Regions from separate parts of the Bradyrhizobium sp. CCGUVB1N3 genome, predicted to be linked through region 2. Evidence: riboswitches for the same ligand, from Rfam matches in the RefSeq annotation. Region 2 holds a riboswitch; each other region holds the start of a gene.
What was found. A riboswitch is a leader RNA that binds a small molecule or an ion and turns the genes downstream of it on or off. The one in region 2 is predicted to bind cobalamin.
Positions count from the first base shown of each region.

Region 1: linked by a shared signal. The riboswitch ahead of NLM33_RS11005 (TonB-dependent siderophore receptor) and the one ahead of metE (5-methyltetrahydropteroyltriglutamate--homocysteine S-methyltransferase) in region 2 are both predicted to bind cobalamin.
Region 3: linked by a shared signal. The riboswitch ahead of NLM33_RS11025 (energy-coupling factor ABC transporter permease) and the one ahead of metE (5-methyltetrahydropteroyltriglutamate--homocysteine S-methyltransferase) in region 2 are both predicted to bind cobalamin.
Region 4: linked by a shared signal. The riboswitch ahead of NLM33_RS48355 (ribonucleoside-diphosphate reductase subunit alpha) and the one ahead of metE (5-methyltetrahydropteroyltriglutamate--homocysteine S-methyltransferase) in region 2 are both predicted to bind cobalamin.

Region 1 is NZ_JANADR010000001.1:2,308,086-2,312,012, reverse strand. It holds gene cobT (nicotinate-nucleotide--dimethylbenzimidazole phosphoribosyltransferase) at 1-850, shown strand, start outside; gene NLM33_RS11010 (histidine phosphatase family protein) at 857-1,429, opposite strand; cobalamin riboswitch at 1,506-1,706, shown strand; gene NLM33_RS11005 (TonB-dependent siderophore receptor) at 1,823-3,927, shown strand, end outside.
Region 2 is NZ_JANADR010000001.1:8,052,378-8,056,304, reverse strand. It holds partial or broken gene NLM33_RS38170 (TauD/TfdA dioxygenase family protein) at 1-810, opposite strand, end outside; cobalamin riboswitch at 1,353-1,578, shown strand; gene metE (5-methyltetrahydropteroyltriglutamate--homocysteine S-methyltransferase) at 1,682-3,927, shown strand, end outside.
Region 3 is NZ_JANADR010000001.1:2,312,043-2,315,969, reverse strand. It holds gene NLM33_RS11035 (cobyrinate a,c-diamide synthase) at 1-1,214, shown strand, start outside; gene cobA (uroporphyrinogen-III C-methyltransferase) at 1,211-1,939, shown strand; cobalamin riboswitch at 1,988-2,208, shown strand; gene NLM33_RS11025 (energy-coupling factor ABC transporter permease) at 2,245-2,928, shown strand; gene cobF (precorrin-6A synthase (deacetylating)) at 2,968-3,717, shown strand; gene cobT (nicotinate-nucleotide--dimethylbenzimidazole phosphoribosyltransferase) at 3,749-3,927, shown strand, end outside.
Region 4 is NZ_JANADR010000002.1:343,358-347,284, forward strand. It holds gene NLM33_RS48345 (DUF6088 family protein) at 1-309, opposite strand, end outside; gene NLM33_RS49460 (hypothetical protein) at 472-606, shown strand; gene NLM33_RS48350 (hypothetical protein) at 627-1,424, opposite strand; cobalamin riboswitch at 1,528-1,740, shown strand; gene NLM33_RS48355 (ribonucleoside-diphosphate reductase subunit alpha) at 1,838-3,778, shown strand; partial or broken gene NLM33_RS48360 (ribonucleotide-diphosphate reductase subunit beta) at 3,769-3,927, shown strand, end outside.

The DNA.
Region 1 (3,927 bases), 5.7 Mb from region 2:
CGTTGCCCAGGGTGTCTCGGCCTATCCGCAGGAAGTCACGATCGCGATGATGTCGAACTTCGCAGCGGGCGGCGCTGCGATCTCGGTGCTGGCGCGTGAACTGGGCTCAAGTCTCGAGGTCGTCGATGCCGGCTCGCTGGCGCAGTCGGAGGTCGCGGGGATCGTCGCGGACAAGCCGCGCTGCGGCACCCGCGATTTCAGCGTGGAAGCTGCGCTGGAGCCGGCGGAGCTGGCATTTGCGTTCGAATGCGGACAGCGCGCGGTGGCGCGCGCGGCGGCGAAGCAGCCTGATCTCCTCATCCTCGGCGAGATGGGCATCGGCAATACCACGACGTCGGCGGCGATCGCGGCGAGCCTGCTTGGCGTGAGCGCCGACGAGATCGCCGGCAGCGGCACCGGTGTCGATGCCGCCGGGCGTGCACGCAAGGCGCGCGTGATCGACGCTGCGCTTGCGCGGCATGGCCTGACGAAGGCGAGTGCATCGCCCGAGCAAACGCTCCGCACGGTCGGCGGCCTCGAAATCGCGGCGATCTGTGGCGCGATCATCGCGGCGGCGCAGCGGCGCATCCCAACGCTGATCGACGGCTTCATCGTGTCGGTTGCCGCGCTGGCGGCCATGCGCCTCAATCCGTCATGCCAGCCGTTCCTGCTGCCGTCGCACCAGTCGGCGGAGCAGGGCCATCGCCTGGTGCTTCGTGCGCTCAACGTTCAGCCGCTGGTCAGCCTCGATCTCAGGCTCGGGGAGGGATCGGGTGCCGCGATCGCGCTGCCGCTGGTGCGGCTTGCCTGCGCCCTGCACAATGGCATGGCGACATTCGCGCAGGCCAATGTTCCGGATCGTCCGGCTTGATAGGGCTCAAGCGATCGTTTGATTGACCGAGACGACGCGCCAGCCGGCTGCCAGCCGGTCGATGCGGGTGAGCGAGAGCGGATCGATCGCAAAGCGCAGCGCTGCCCGTGGCGCGAGGTCGAGCGCGACGCACAGCGCGGCGCGGATGGTGCCGGAATGGACGATCAGGATCGCTGATCCTCTTTCGATGTGGCAGAGGCCCTCGCGGGTTCTGGCGATCTGATCTTCAAAGCTTTCGCCGCCCGGGGGCTTTGAGCCGGCCGGATCTGCCCAGAATTCGGCATAGGCCTCAGCGTCCGCAGCGGCGAGATCATCGTGGCGTCGTCCGGTCCATTCGCCAAAATCCTGCTCGCTGAAGGCGGGCACGAGAATCGGATCAAGTCCGAGTGCGCGCGCCGTATCGACGGTCCGTCGCGCCGGGCTCGCGTAGCTCGCGGCCTCCTGCGGCAGGCGCCGTCGTAGCGCGTCCAATCGCGTCCGGTCGCCGAGATCGGCCGGCGCGTCCAACGCGTGGATCGTTCCCGCGACGCCGTCGACGACCGCGTGTCTGACCAACCAGAGGAAGGTGTCTCCTTCCATTCAACATCTCCACAGACGTTTGCTCCGCTGCGACAAGAACGCCGCACCTCTTCACATTGACTCCGTGCCGGACTTAATCCTAGATGCTCGTGACGGTTTCCCCATCCGGGGATGAAAAGGGAATGCGGTGCGGGGATTTTCCCCAATGCCGCGGCTGCCCCCGCAACTGTAAGCGGTGAATCCTTCGCCACAAGCCACTGGGCTCTCGGTCCCGGGAAGGCGGCGAAGAGGTCACGACCCGCGAGCCAGGAGACCTGCCGTCAGCCGTGGTCACACGCGAAGATGTCGGTCGGGGAGTACAGACATTTGGCTTTGCCGGAGGCGAGAAACGCGCTGAAGGTTGAGACTTGGTTCGCTGTGACGTGCCACTGACGTCATACCGAGGTTCGAACCATGTCTTCCGTCCGTGCGGTCTACCCGCGCAAATTCCTGCTCGCGTCCAGCATTCTTACGTCATTTGCCTTCGATATCCCCGCAGCCTTGGCGCAAGCGACCCGCGAACAATTGCCGCCGATCGAGGTCGCCCCGCAGGGCGGCCAGAACCGCAAGCCGGTAACCAGCCGTGACGGGCAGGGCACCCGCCGTGCGGCGCCGAAGAGAGCAGCAACCGCCGCGCCGGCGCAAAAGCCCGTCGCACAAAACGCGGCGCAGACGCCGCTAAACACCAATGTGGTGGCCGAAAGCGCCTCGCGCCTGGGGCTGACCGTGCGCGAGGTGCCCGCGACCATCGAGGTGATCTCGGCCAAGACGATCCGCGAGCAGGGCTACCGGACCGTTTCGGATGTCGCCCAAGGCGCGGTCGGCGTGACGGCCGGCGACAACCCGGCCGAGCCCTCGGCTTTCTCGATGTGCGGCTTCACCAACAGCCAGATCAACATTCTCTACAATGGCATCAATATCGGCCCGCAGAACATGACGTCGCGCATCATGGACACGGCCAATCTCTCGGCGATCGAATTTGTGAAAGGGCCGGCGTCGCTGATGTCGGGCGAGGGCGCCACCGGCGGCGCGGTCAATCTCGTGACCAAGCAGCCGCACACCGGACCGGTCCAGAACGAGGCATTCTTTTCGTACGACTCCCTCAACTCGTTCCGCAGCTATTACGGCTCCGGCGGCAGCACCAATGTGCAGGGCCTCGACTACCGCTTCGACGTCAGCCGCTCCTCGCTCAACGGGTTTGCCGACGATACCAACACTAAAACGCTCGACGTGTCGGGCCAGCTCAACTACCGCATCTCCGACAATCTCAAGATCTGGGGCGCGATCGAGTACCGGGAGGATCGCTCCAAGGCCTATTGGGGTGTGCCGCTGGTGCCGGTCGCCTATAGCGGGTCGCATGCCACGACCGGCATTGTCTCCGGCAGCTACGTCTCGAACTACAATGGGTCGAATCTCGGTCCCGTCACGATCGACGACCGCACCTTCAACACCAACTACAATGTGCTCGACAATCGCAACGTGGCGCAGGAGGTGTGGCTGCGCGGCGGCTTCGAGCTCAAGCTCGCACAAGGCTTGACCCTGAAGAGCCAGGCCTACGGCTATGGCGCGGAACGTAGTTGGTTCAACAACGAGGTCGAGGCGTTCAACGCCAATTCGAACCTGGTCGATCGCGAGCGCTTCTATGTCGCGCACAGCCAGCGGCTGGTCGGCAACATCACCGATCTGACCTGGGATACGAATATCGCAGGGTTTGACAATCGCTTGGTGACGACCTTTGCCGCCAGCGATCTCGATTTCGTCCGGCCGGGCGCCGCGAATTTCCCGCATGATCTCGTTACGTTGGTCGATCCCGCGCGTGGTTATTATGGCCTGCTCACGACGCAGCAGCAGACGGCGCGGATCGACAACGAGGCGCTGTCATTCGAGGATCGGCTGAAGATCACCCGAAACTTCGCGCTGATCGGCGGGCTGCGTGTCGAGCATATCGGGCTCGACCGCAATTCGACCAACGTCAGCGGTCTGGAGAAGGCGGGCTTCCCGTTCTCGAAAGACTGGGCGCCGGTGACCGGCCGCATCGGCTACACCTGGGAAGCGGTGCCCGGCCTGACCTTCTTCAGCCAGTACGCGACCGGCGCCGATGTCTCGGCCAACAACATCTTCCTACTCGCGCCCACCCAACCTCTCGATCTGACGACCTCACGCACCTATGAGACCGGCGTCAAGCATCTGTTCTGGGACAACAGGGCTGAGTGGTCGTTCTCGGTCTACGACATCCTGCGCAAGAACGTCTACGCAGCCGCCGGCGGCATGCAGCTCAACATTGCCGGGCGGCAGGAGTCCAAGGGCGTTGAGCTCGCCGGTGCCGTGCGCGTGACGGACGCCCTGCGGCTGTGGGGCAATATCGCCTATGTCGACGCGCGCTATGCCAACTACGACTTCGCCGGCGGCTCGTTCTCTGGCAATACGCCGCCGAACGTGCCGCGCATCGTCGCCAATGCCGGCGCATCCTACCGGTTCTTCACGCCTTTCTTCATGTCTTGGCCGGTGGAGCTCGGTGT
Region 2 (3,927 bases):
CCGTAATCGTTCACCGCGTAGTGTTGTGTGGCGCGATTGTCCCACATCGCCACATCACCTTCCTTCCAACTCCAGCGCACGGTGTTTTCGAGCGCCGTGATATGAGACTGAAACAGATCAAACAGCTTCTGGCCGTCGTATTTCGGGATGCCAACAAAACGTTGCACCAGGGCGCCGAGGAGCAGCGTGCGTTCGCCAGTCTCGGGGTGGACGCGCACGACTGGATGCTCAGTCTGATAGATCGTTTTGGTGAAGACTTCGTCCAAGTGCTTCTTGTCGAGCTCGCTGGCGCGGGGCATTATTGCGTAGTCGAAGGCGTTGCTGTGAACGGCCCAGAGCTTGTCCGCAAGCCGTTGCAGCGGCGGTGCCAAGTCGAGGTAGGCTGTGACGGTGTTTGACCAGACCGTATCGCCACCGAACGGTGGCATCACAACGCCTCGCAGCACCGCAATCTTAGGGTAGCCATCGACGAAGGTCCCATCGGTGTGCCACAGGTCGGCCCGGCTGCCGGCGCGGACCGAATCAAGCTCGATAATCGACGCCGTCCCCTTAATGGCACCGAGCGTCGGATGACATGCCGGACTTCCGAAACGAAGAGCAAAGCGCTCCTGCTTCGGCGTCGTCGAGATGACCCTGGTCGCGAAAAAAGATCACCTTGTTCTCGAGCAGCAGCTCGTTGATTGCGGCGATCGTCTGGTCCGGTAGATCGCCCGACAGCTTGATGTTTCGGATTTCCGCTCCGATGCGCGCTGCGCGTTTGACGATGTCGGCGCGAGGAATGACATTATCCGACAGGCCCGTTGCAATCATAGCGGCACTCTCCAAATTCGCGGCTTGTTCGCCAGACCAGCTGCTCGGTTGCGATAGGGGCTGTCGAACGCCAAATTGCTGGACCGCATAGCGGGTCCGTCAAACTCCACGGTGACGGCGACAAGCCACCCTCGTGCGCTCTTAACGGGGTCTGCGACAGGTGAGGTGTGGCCTATGTGACGGTCTTTCATTCCATGATTGACCGATCTGCCGGTTCGATCAATTGCTAACATTGGTAGTTGACCGGAGCGCAAAGGTTTAGACTTCGCTGGACGATCGATGCAGAAATTGCCGCCCTGTGCCGAACGAACAAGAAACTCATGGCGTTGGATAAGGACATGAGAACGCTTGAGATCGGAAGGACAGGGCTGCCAAGCCTATCGACAACAATGGCCGTCAGGGGCGCTGGTCAAAATTTGGTTTTGCACCCCGTCGTCAAGCTGTTCGTTTGGAGTGACCTCCATTGTTGAGGCCGTATTCGCGGCAGCATGCCGCAGAAAAGGTGGTCCTCCTCAGAGGTTGACGTACCGCCCCGGTTGCAGATAAATCGAAGGCGTCGAGGTTCTCCAGGTCTCGCTCGATCTGGAGCTAAGAGGGAAGCCGGTGCACTCACGATCCGTTCAGGATTGAAGTAATGCCGGCGCTGCCCCCGCAACTGTAAGCGGCGAGTCCGCATCCATACGTGTCACTGAAGCAGATGCTTCGGGAAGGCCGGATGCAGACGATGACCCGCGAGCCAGGAGACCTGCCCCGACAACATAAACGTCCACGGGCGGGGTGTCCGGTGGTACGCCAAGCAGCAGGCGCTTTCGCAGCCCCTCCTGCCCGCGTCCGCCATGGCCTTTGCCCCCACCATAATGGGGTTAAAGCTATGTCTCTTCTCTCACTTCCTGTCGCAACTCTCGGCACGCCACGTATCGGGCCACGCCGCGAACTCAAATTGGCACTCGAAGGCTACTGGGCCGGCAAGATCAGCAGCCGGCAGCTTCTTGAAGCTGCGGCCGGACTTCGTGTCGCCAACTGGGCGCGCCAGCACTCGCTTGGCGTCACCGTCATCCCCTCAAATGACTTTTCACTCTATGATCAGGTTCTCGACACGAGCGTCATGGTGGGCGCCATTCCCGAGGCGTATGGCTGGGAGGCAGGTCCGGTCCCGCTGAAGACCTATTTCGCCATGGCGCGCGGCTCTCAAGGCGGGGAGCATGAAGCAAATAGCAGTCACCCCAATGACGCCGGCGGGTCCGCCGCGCAGGAGATGACCAAGTGGTTCGATACCAACTACCATTACATGGTGCCCGAATTCTATAAAGGTCAGACCTTCAGGCTCTCCTCCCGAAAGCCGATCGAGGAATATGAGGAGGCGAAAGCCCTTGGCTATCAAACGCGTCCGGTTCTGGTTGGACCGGTCACCTTCCTGAAGCTCGGCAAGAGCGCTGATCTGGCGTTTGATCCGATCTCGCTGCTCGATAGTCTCCTGCCAGTCTATGTCGAGGTTCTCAAGGAGCTGGCGAAACGCGGAGCCGAGTGGGTCCAGCTTGACGAGCCGTGTCTGGTGCTTGATCTCGACGAGACCACGCGGAATGCGCTTCAGCGGGCTTATGGGTGTCTCGCCAAGGAGGTACCTGACATCAAGATCATGCTGGCCACCTATTTCGGGGCGATCGGCGACAACCTGGCGACCGCTCTGGAGCTGCCTGTGGCTGGACTGCACGTCGATCTTATCCGCGCTCCCCAACAATTGAGCCAGATTGAATGCGGCGCCCGCGCGGACCTCGTGGTTTCGCTCGGCGTCATCGATGGCCGCAACGTGTGGCGTTCAGACCTATCGGCATTGATCGAGCGGTTCAAACCCGTCATTGCAACGTTCGGCAGGGATCGCGTGCAGCTCGCGCCCTCCTGCTCGCTCCTGCATGTCCCAATCGATCTTGAGCTCGAGACCGATCTCGATCCGGACGTGAAGAGCTGGCTTGCCTTCTCGGTGCAGAAGATCGGCGAGCTCACGGTCCTTGCGAAGGCGCTCGCAGGCGAGGCGAGTGTCGCAGCCGCCCTGGCCGCATCCGATCTGGTGGCGACGGCGCGCGAGACCTCCCCGAAAATCCACGACGCGATCGTTGCACCGAGAATGGCAGCGATCGACGACACGATGCGCCGCCGTACCAGCGCCTTTGCCAACCGCGCAGAGGTCCAGCGCAAGCGCTTTGGTCTGCCGGCCTTTCCGACGACGACGATCGGCTCGTTCCCGCAGACCGCCGACGTTCGCAACGCTCGCGCTGCTCATGCCAAGGGCAAACTGACGGACGCGCAATACGAGCAATTCCTCAAGGCGGAGACGGCCCGTACGGTGCAGTGGCAGGAAGACATCGGCCTCGACGTGCTCGTGCATGGCGAATTCGAGCGCAACGACATGGTGCAGTATTTCGGCGAGCAGCTCTCCGGCTTCGTGTTCACCCAACACGGCTGGGTGCAGTCCTACGGCTCGCGTTACGTTCGCCCGCCGGTTCTGTTCGGCGATGTCTCGCGACCGAAGCCCATGACTGTCGAATGGTGGCGCTACGCGCAATCGCTGACCAAGAAACCGATGAAAGCAATGCTCACCGGGCCGGTGACGATCCTGAACTGGTCATTCGTCCGCGATGACGTACCGCGCAGCGAGACCTGCCGCCAGATCGCGCTTGCGATCCGCGACGAGGTCGGCGACCTCGAAAAGGCCGGCGCGACCATGATCCAGATCGACGAGGCCGCGCTACGCGAAGGCTTGCCGCTGCGCCGATCCGACTGGAAGGCCTATCTCGACTGGGCAGTGGAAAGCTTCCACATCTGCTCCTGCGGCGTCGCAGATGCGACGCAGATCCACACCCACATGTGCTATTCGGAGTTCAACGCCATCATCGATGCAATTGCCGCGATGGACGCAGATGTCATCTCGATCGAGACGTCGCGTTCGAAGATGGAGCTGCTCGATGCGTTCACGGCCTTCAAATACCCCAACGACATCGGCCCCGGCGTCTATGACATCCACTCGCCGCGCGTTCCCGAAGCCACTGAGATCGGAGATCTCATCGCCTTGGCCCGCCAACGTCTGTCGGACTCGCAGCTCTGGATCAATCCTGATTGCGG
Region 3 (3,927 bases), 5.7 Mb from region 2:
GTGTGCAGTGCTTCAAGAGCGGCCCCGACTATATCGATCCTGCCTTTCATGCGGCCGCCACGGGACGCCCCTCGGTCAACATCGATAGCTGGGCGATGGATCGCGCGACCATTGAACATTTCGTCAGCCGTGGTGCGAACGCCGATCTCGTACTGGCCGAGGGCTCGATGGGCCTGTTCGACGGCGTCGCTGCGCGCGGTGTCTCGGGGACGGGGGCGACGGCCGACCTCGCGGAGATGATGGGCTGGCCGGTGCTCCTGGTGATCGATCCGTCCGGCCAGGCCCAGACGGCCGCCGCGATTGCCGCGGGACTGCGCGATTTTCGCGCCGGTGTGCGGCTTGCCGGCGTCGTGCTCAATCGCGTCGCGAGCCCGCGACATGAGGATCTGGTGCGACGCGCATTGAATGATGCCGGCATTGCCGTGTTCGGCGCGCTGCCGCGCCATGCCGAGATCAGCCTGCCGAAGCGGCATCTCGGCCTGGTGCAGGCCGAGGAGCAGGCGGAGATCGGCGCCCTGATCGCCGAGGCTGCGCGTTTCGTCAGCTCGCATGTCGATCTCGATGCCGTTCTGGGCGCGGCGTCGGCATGGTCGGCGCGTCCAGCCACGAATAGGCTCAACGTCACGCCGCCAGGCCAGCGCATTGCGCTGGCGCGCGATGCCGCATTCTCCTTCGTCTATCCGCATATGCTGGAGGCCTGGCGCGCCGCCGGTGCGGAGATCCTGCCGTTCTCGCCACTCGCCGACGAAGGACCTGATCCGAGCGCCGATATCTGCTGGCTGCCCGGCGGCTACCCCGAATTGCACGCCGGCCGGCTCGCCGCGAATGCGCGCTTTCGCGAGCACTTGCGCGCATTCGCCGAGACGCGGCCGGTCCATGGCGAATGCGGCGGCTACATGGTGATGGGCGCGGCCTTGACCGACGCCGATGGTGCGCGGCACGAGATGCTTGGCCTGTTGGGTCTGGAGACGAGCTTTGCCAAGCGTCGTATGCATCTCGGCTATCGGCTGGCCGAGCTCGCGGCACCGATGCCGGGCCATCATCCGGGCGTCCGCCTGCGCGGTCATGAATTCCACTATTCGACGATTCTCGCGCAGCCCGATACGCCGCTTGCAATCGTGCGTGACGCGACAGGGGCGACCGTCGCGGAGACCGGATCGCGACGCGGACATGCGACAGGGACTTTCTTTCACCTGATTGCGGAGGACCGGTGAGCGGCTTCGTCTCCTTCATCTCCGCCGGTCCCGGCGATCCCGAGCTCTTGACGCTCAAGGGCGCCGCGCGGCTGCGCGAGGCCGACGTCGTGCTCTATGACGATCTCGCCTCCGGCGCGATCCTCGAGCTTGCCCGGCCCGGCGCCAATCTCGTGGCAGTCGGAAAACGCGCCGGCCGGCCCTCGACCAAGCAGCAGCACGTCAACCGCCTGCTGGTCGATTATGCCGCGACCGGCGCGCGCGTGGTGCGGCTGAAATCCGGCGATGCCGGCATCTTCGGCCGGCTCGAGGAGGAGATCGAGACGCTTCGGGCGGCCGGGATCGGCTACGAGATCGTGCCCGGCGTCACCTCGGCCTGCGTTGCGGCGGCCCAAGCCGGCATTCCCCTGACCCGGCGGAACACCGCGCGCCGGGTGCAGTTCGTGACCGGGGCCGATGTGACCGGGCAGCTTCCGCAAAATCTGAACTGGGCGGCGCTGGCCGATCCGGATGCCACGACGGTGGTCTATATGGGCCGGCGCACGTTTCCGGCCCTGGCCTCGAAGCTGATCGCGCAAGGTCTTTCGCCGGAAACCCCGGCGCTGTTTGCGGAATCCCTGGGCCGCGCCGATGAGCGGCTGGTCCGCACGACCATCGCGAAACTCGCCGAAGAACTCGCGCAGGCCGCGCCCGCGACCACGGCCGCCGTCATCCTGTTTGGCGCGCTGGCGGGAGAATCGTCGTGATGATGTCCGCAGCCGTCGTTCCACCCTTGACGCCCGGCTTGCGAAAGAGGCACACAAGAGGGGCATGGTGCTCGATGCGGCGCAAAGCGCCGGAGCATAATCGGGAATGGGGGTGGGCGGACCCAGTTGCGGCGCCCCAAACCCCAGCCGCCCCCGCGACTGTAAGCGGTGAGGGCCTCCGATCCGCCACTGGGCCGCAAGGCCCGGGAAGGCCGGAGATCCCCTTCGATCCGCGAGCCAGGAGACCGGCCCTGCACGTTTGGACGCCAAGGCCGTCGGGTGTGACGGCAGGAAGGACTTGAACCATGCATATCGAACCGGGAATCGTGACGGGCGCCAAGCTCGTGTTGAGTTACGCAACCGGCATCGCCGCCGGCGGCGTCGCGCTGAAGCTCGCGGCCGAGACCGTGCGCGAGCAGGGCATCAGCTCGTTTGCGGTACGGACGGCTGCCACGACCGCGCTGGTCTTCACTTTCTTCGAAATCCTGCCGCACTTCCCGGTCGGGGTGTCCGAGGTGCACTTCATTCTCGGTTCGACCTTGTTCCTGCTGTTCGGCGCAGCGCCGGCGGCCTTGGGACTGGCGCTCGGCCTGTTGCTGCAAGGCCTGTTCTTCGTGCCGACCGACCTGCCGCAATACGGCATGAACGTCACCACGCTGCTGGTGCCGCTGTTCGCCATCCAGGCGCTCGCGACCCGCATCATTCCCCGCAACACGGCCTATGTCGACCTGCAGTATCGTCAGGCGCTGGCGCTCTCGACGGCGTATCAGTCCGGCATCATCGCCTGGGTTGCGTTCTGGGCCATCTACGGCGCGGGCTTTGGTGCTGCGAACCTCGCCAACATCGCGACCTTTGCCGCATCCTATGCGCTGGTCATCGTGATCGAGCCGCTCGCCGATCTCGCGGTGCTGGCGCTGGCGAAGTCGCTGCGCGGCGTTACCGCGCCCGGCCTCGTCACCCCGCGCCTGCACAACGCGGCGCAGGGATGATTTGAAGGGCGGCCGTCATGGTCGCCCTTCACACTCGTGATGCTCACGCTCTCCCTGATAGGTATCGGTTGCGGCGATCCCGAGCAGCTCACGCTCGCCGCGATCCGTGCCATCAACGCGGCCGACCTTGTCCTGATTCCGCGCAAGGGGACGCAGAAGTCCGATCTCGCCGACCTGCGGCGGATGATTTGCGCCGATGTGCTCACCAGCAAAGAGACGCGTATCGCGGAGTTCGACCTGCCGGTGCGTGACGCCGGCGAGGCCGACTACCGCAAGGGCGTCGATGACTGGCATGATGCGGTCGCGGCGACGTGGTCGGAGGCGATCGCGGCCCATCTCGGACGTGATGGCCGCGTTGCGCTGCTGATCTGGGGCGATCCGTCGCTCTATGACTCCTCTTTGCGGATCGCGCGACGGCTTGATCCTTCGCCCGCGATCGAAGTCGTCCCCGGCATCACCTCGATCCAGGCGCTATGCGCGGCGCATGCGCTGCCGCTGAACGATATCGGCGAGCCTTTCCTGGTGACGACAGGGCGGCGACTGCGCGAAGGCGGCTGGCCGCAAGGCGCCGACACCGTGGTGGTGATGCTCGACGGCGGCACGGCGTTTCAGTCGCTCGATCCGGAAGGCCTGCAGATCTGGTGGGGCGCCTATCTCGGCATGCCCGACCAGGTCGTCATGTCGGGTGCGTTGGCCGAGATCGGCCCGCGCATCGTCGCGCTACGCCAGGAGGCGCGCGAACGGCACGGCTGGATCATGGACAGCTACATTCTCAAACGCAGTGCGTGACGCGACCGCGGTCGTGTGAACGGAGGACGACATGCTCCCCAATTGGGTCTACGAGAAATGCCCGGGTATCTCCACCGCGCACCGCGAGGCCGCGGTGGCGCGGCAGGCGCAATTGACCAAGCCGACTGGCGCGCTCGGCCGGCTCGAGCAGGTCGCGATCGACCTTGCGGGTCTGCAGGAGACGGAGCAGCCGCGCGCCGCGCGCGTGCC
Region 4 (3,927 bases), on a different contig from region 2:
GAGGTCGTTCGCGGCCGTCATGCCATCGACCAGGACGCGCAGCTTGTCACGCCGGGCGATGGCATCGATGAACGAGGCGCGCGGCGGAAACACCATCTTGCCGGTCAGCTTGCTGAGGCCCGGCTTGTCGTAGAGGCCGCGGTGAGGCCGGCGGATGTCGCCCCTCAGGGTCAGCCGCTGTAGCGCCTTCTCGATGGCGTTCGGGGTTCCGATGTCGAGAAAATCGGCGCGCGACCACACACCGGCCGGCGCCGCCTGGGCGATCCGATCATGGATGCGATCGAGGGTATCGGACGTGGGGTCGGGCATCAGCCACCATTTTCTGACCGAATATTGTATATAAAAAACGGTCAGTAGCAAGTTGGGAATAACCAACTGACCAGAATTTATATTCAAGATTTGGTCAGTAAAGCGCAAAAAGTCGCTTTCGGGACTCCTCGCCCAACGGTCCCCCAAACATGGAACCTCGATATGCAGGTCGAGCTTTTCGAGCAGGCGCTGGACGAACTGAATGCCGATGCCGATCTGGTGAACCAGGTGCTAGAAATCACCTCGGAGGACGAGGCCCTCCACGTTCGACGTTATCGGCTTCCCGATATCGATTAGGCCCGCGGCGCGCGCGACAGTTATTTTGGATCCGGCGGAAACCGGTCGAGCCAGTCGAGCACACTCCGCACGACTAGCTCGGCCGTCTGCTTGGCGTCGCGTGCTTCTTCCGGTCGAAGACCGGGCACGCCCGCAGGGTGATCGGACAACATCCGCCCGGCGTGTATGCGTTGGCGCGTTTGAATTAGGCCGTCTGACCGGCTTCGCGTGGCCTGATCCCGGATGCTCGATCGCCCTCCGGACGCCGCGCTCGAGACAAGATCGTCGATCCGCCAGGTACGCGGATCACGTTCGAAGTTGTTGGATCCGAATGGGCCTACCTGCTTGGATCGCGCGTGCTTGACCACGAACGTTAGCGCGCCTTCCACGAGAGCCGCCGCCAGCACGCATACGGAGACGGATGCCGACTGGACATCCGAACGTTTCAACTCCGAAACGATCTGCACCCACCACGTATGAAACCCAGCGTAGCCGAGCGAGTTCAGCCTCGCGGCGAATGCATCCAATGGTTCCGCGTGTCGGGGCCTTCCATCGGTTCTTCTCGCGATGACATCCGTCACGATCGGCATCAGTTGGGAACGCGTGTCGCGGGGCATGGTGACGCGTTGCGCTTTCATCTGTTCGCTTGGGAGGGGGCCATTCCCATTGACCGGCATCGCGAAGTGCAGCGCGCCGTCGTTTTCCGCCATGTACTCGGCGAATAACAGGATCGTTATTGCGGCTTCGATGCCGGTCTCGGAACTGAAATACAACCAAACGGCATAGCTAATCACTTCCAGCGATAAAGAGGGGCCCGACCGATTGGCATGCATAGTCATCTACCTCTCGGCCGTTCCAATCGGTAAACTTGACGGTGCCGTTTTCCTTCTGAATCTTGACCTCCCCCCGCGCCAAAAGCTTGACGAATCTCGCCGAGGAGCACTATATGTAGTACGTCACGGTCTTCCAGTCCACATCTCGTCGGATGGAAGCTAAGAGGGAACCCGGTGCGCCGGCAACGGCTACTCCGAGGCTGCCCCCGCAACTGTAAGCGGCGAGCGGTTGTCATCATGGTCACTGGCGCGACAGCGCCGGAAGGCCGACAGCCGCAGCGACCCGCGAGCCAGGAGACCTGCCGCGACAGAACGAACGTCCTCGGGCGGGGTGTCCGGTGAGGCGCTTGCGGCCGGGGACATTTGCCCAGTCTCGCAAGTCGTCCCGCGCCCAGCCCCCAAACATCGCGGGGTTGCCGATGTCGCCGTCTTACGATTTCGATCAGCATGGTCATCTCGTTGAGCTGCCGAGTGTGCGGCCGCCCCCAGCGCAGGCAAAGCCTACCGCGCCTGAGCTGCGTCTTGTGCCGCCGCCATCGCCGGCTCCGCTGCCCTGGCCGCTCGCGCCATCGCCAAAGCCCTCCGACCTCACGCTCGATCGGTCGCGCAACGACCTGCTGACGTCGTTCGGCAAGCTGACGCTGACCGATCGTTATCTGCTCGCCGGCGAGAGCCTCCAGGATATGTTCGCGCGGGTGGCTTGTGCCTTCGCGGACGATGTTGCGCATGCCCAACGTCTCTATGATGCGATGTCTCGGCTGTGGTTCATGCCGGCCACACCAGTGCTCTCCAACGGCGGCACCACGCGCGGCCTACCGATCTCGTGCTTCCTTAACTCGGTGTCGGACTCGCTCGAGGGCATCGTCGGCACCTGGAACGAGAACGTCTGGCTTGCCTCCAACGGCGGCGGCATCGGCACCTACTGGGGCAATGTTCGCTCGATCGGCGAGAAGGTGAAGGGCGGCGTCACCTCGGGCATCATCCCGTTCATCCACGTCATGGATGGTCTGACGCTGGCGATCAGCCAGGGCTCGTTGCGGCGTGGCTCGGCGGCAGTCTATCTCGATATCCACCATCCCGAGATCGAGGAGTTCCTCGAGATCCGCAAGGCGTCCGGCGACTTCAACCGCAAGAGCCTCAACCTGCATCACGGCATCAACGTCACCGACGAGTTCATGCGTGCCGTGGGCGCCGGCACCACGTTCGCTCTGCGCAGCCCGAAGACCAACGAGGTCGTCCGCGAGATCGACGCTCGCCAGCTATGGCAACGCATTCTTGAGAACCGGCTGCAGACCGGCGAACCTTATCTCTTGTTCATCGACACTGTGAACCGCGCGCTCCCCAAGCACCAGCGCGAGCTCGGCCTCAAGGTCTCGTCCTCCAACCTGTGCAGTGAGATTACACTGCCGACCGGCATCGATCATCGCAACGAGGAGCGCACTGCGGTGTGCTGCCTGTCATCGCTCAACCTCGAGACCTGGGACCAGTGGAATGAGGCGCCCGGCTTCATCGAGGACGTCATGCGCTTCCTCGACAACGTGCTCACCCACTTCATCACGGTGGCGCCGGACGGCATGAAGCGTGCCCGCTACGCCGCCCTGCGCGAGCGCTCCGTCGGCCTCGGCGTGATGGGCTTCCACTCGTTTCTCCAGGCCAGGGGCATTCCGATGGAGAGCGTCCTGGCCAAGTCGTTCAATCTCAGCATGTTCCGAAAAATCCGTCGCGATGCCGACGCGGCATCCGTGGCGCTCGCTCGCGAGCGAGGCCCTTGCCCGGATGCGCTGGAATGCGGCGTGATGGCGCGCTTCAGCCACAAGATCGCGATCGCGCCGACCGCCTCGATCAGCATCATCTGCGGCGGCACCAGCGCCTGCACCGAGCCGATCCCGGCCAACATCTACACCCACAAGACGTTGTCCGGTGCCATCTCGGTGCGTAATCCGCATCTCGCCAAGGTGTTGTCCGCCAAAGGCGCCGACACTTTGGCGACCTGGCAGTCGATCATTGCGCACGAGGGGTCGGTCGCCCATCTCGACATCCTGTCGGAGCACGAAAAAGCGATCTTTCGCACCGCCTTCGAGATCGACCAGCGCTGGATCGTCGAGCTTGCCGCCGACCGCGCCGCGTTCATCTGCCAGAGCCAGTCGATCAACCTCTATCTGCCGGCCGACGTGGATAAGTGGGACCTCCACATGTTGCACTGGACGGCATGGAAGCGCGGGGTGAAGAGCCTCTACTACTGCCGATCAAAATCGATCTCGCGCGCGGCGTTCGCCGGCAAGATCGCCGACCGCGATAAGGCCGCGCCGCTGCAGCCGCCGCAGCGCACGGACTATGAGGAGTGCCTCGCATGTCAGTGATCGATCTCTCGTCCGTCGATCCTCGCACACTGATCGGCAAAGGGCGCGTCGGCCTCCTCGACTCGACCGGCAGCTATGACGTCGATCGCTACGCCTGGGCTTACGAGTTCTGGAAGCGCCAGCAGCAGACCCACTGGATGGGCGAGGAA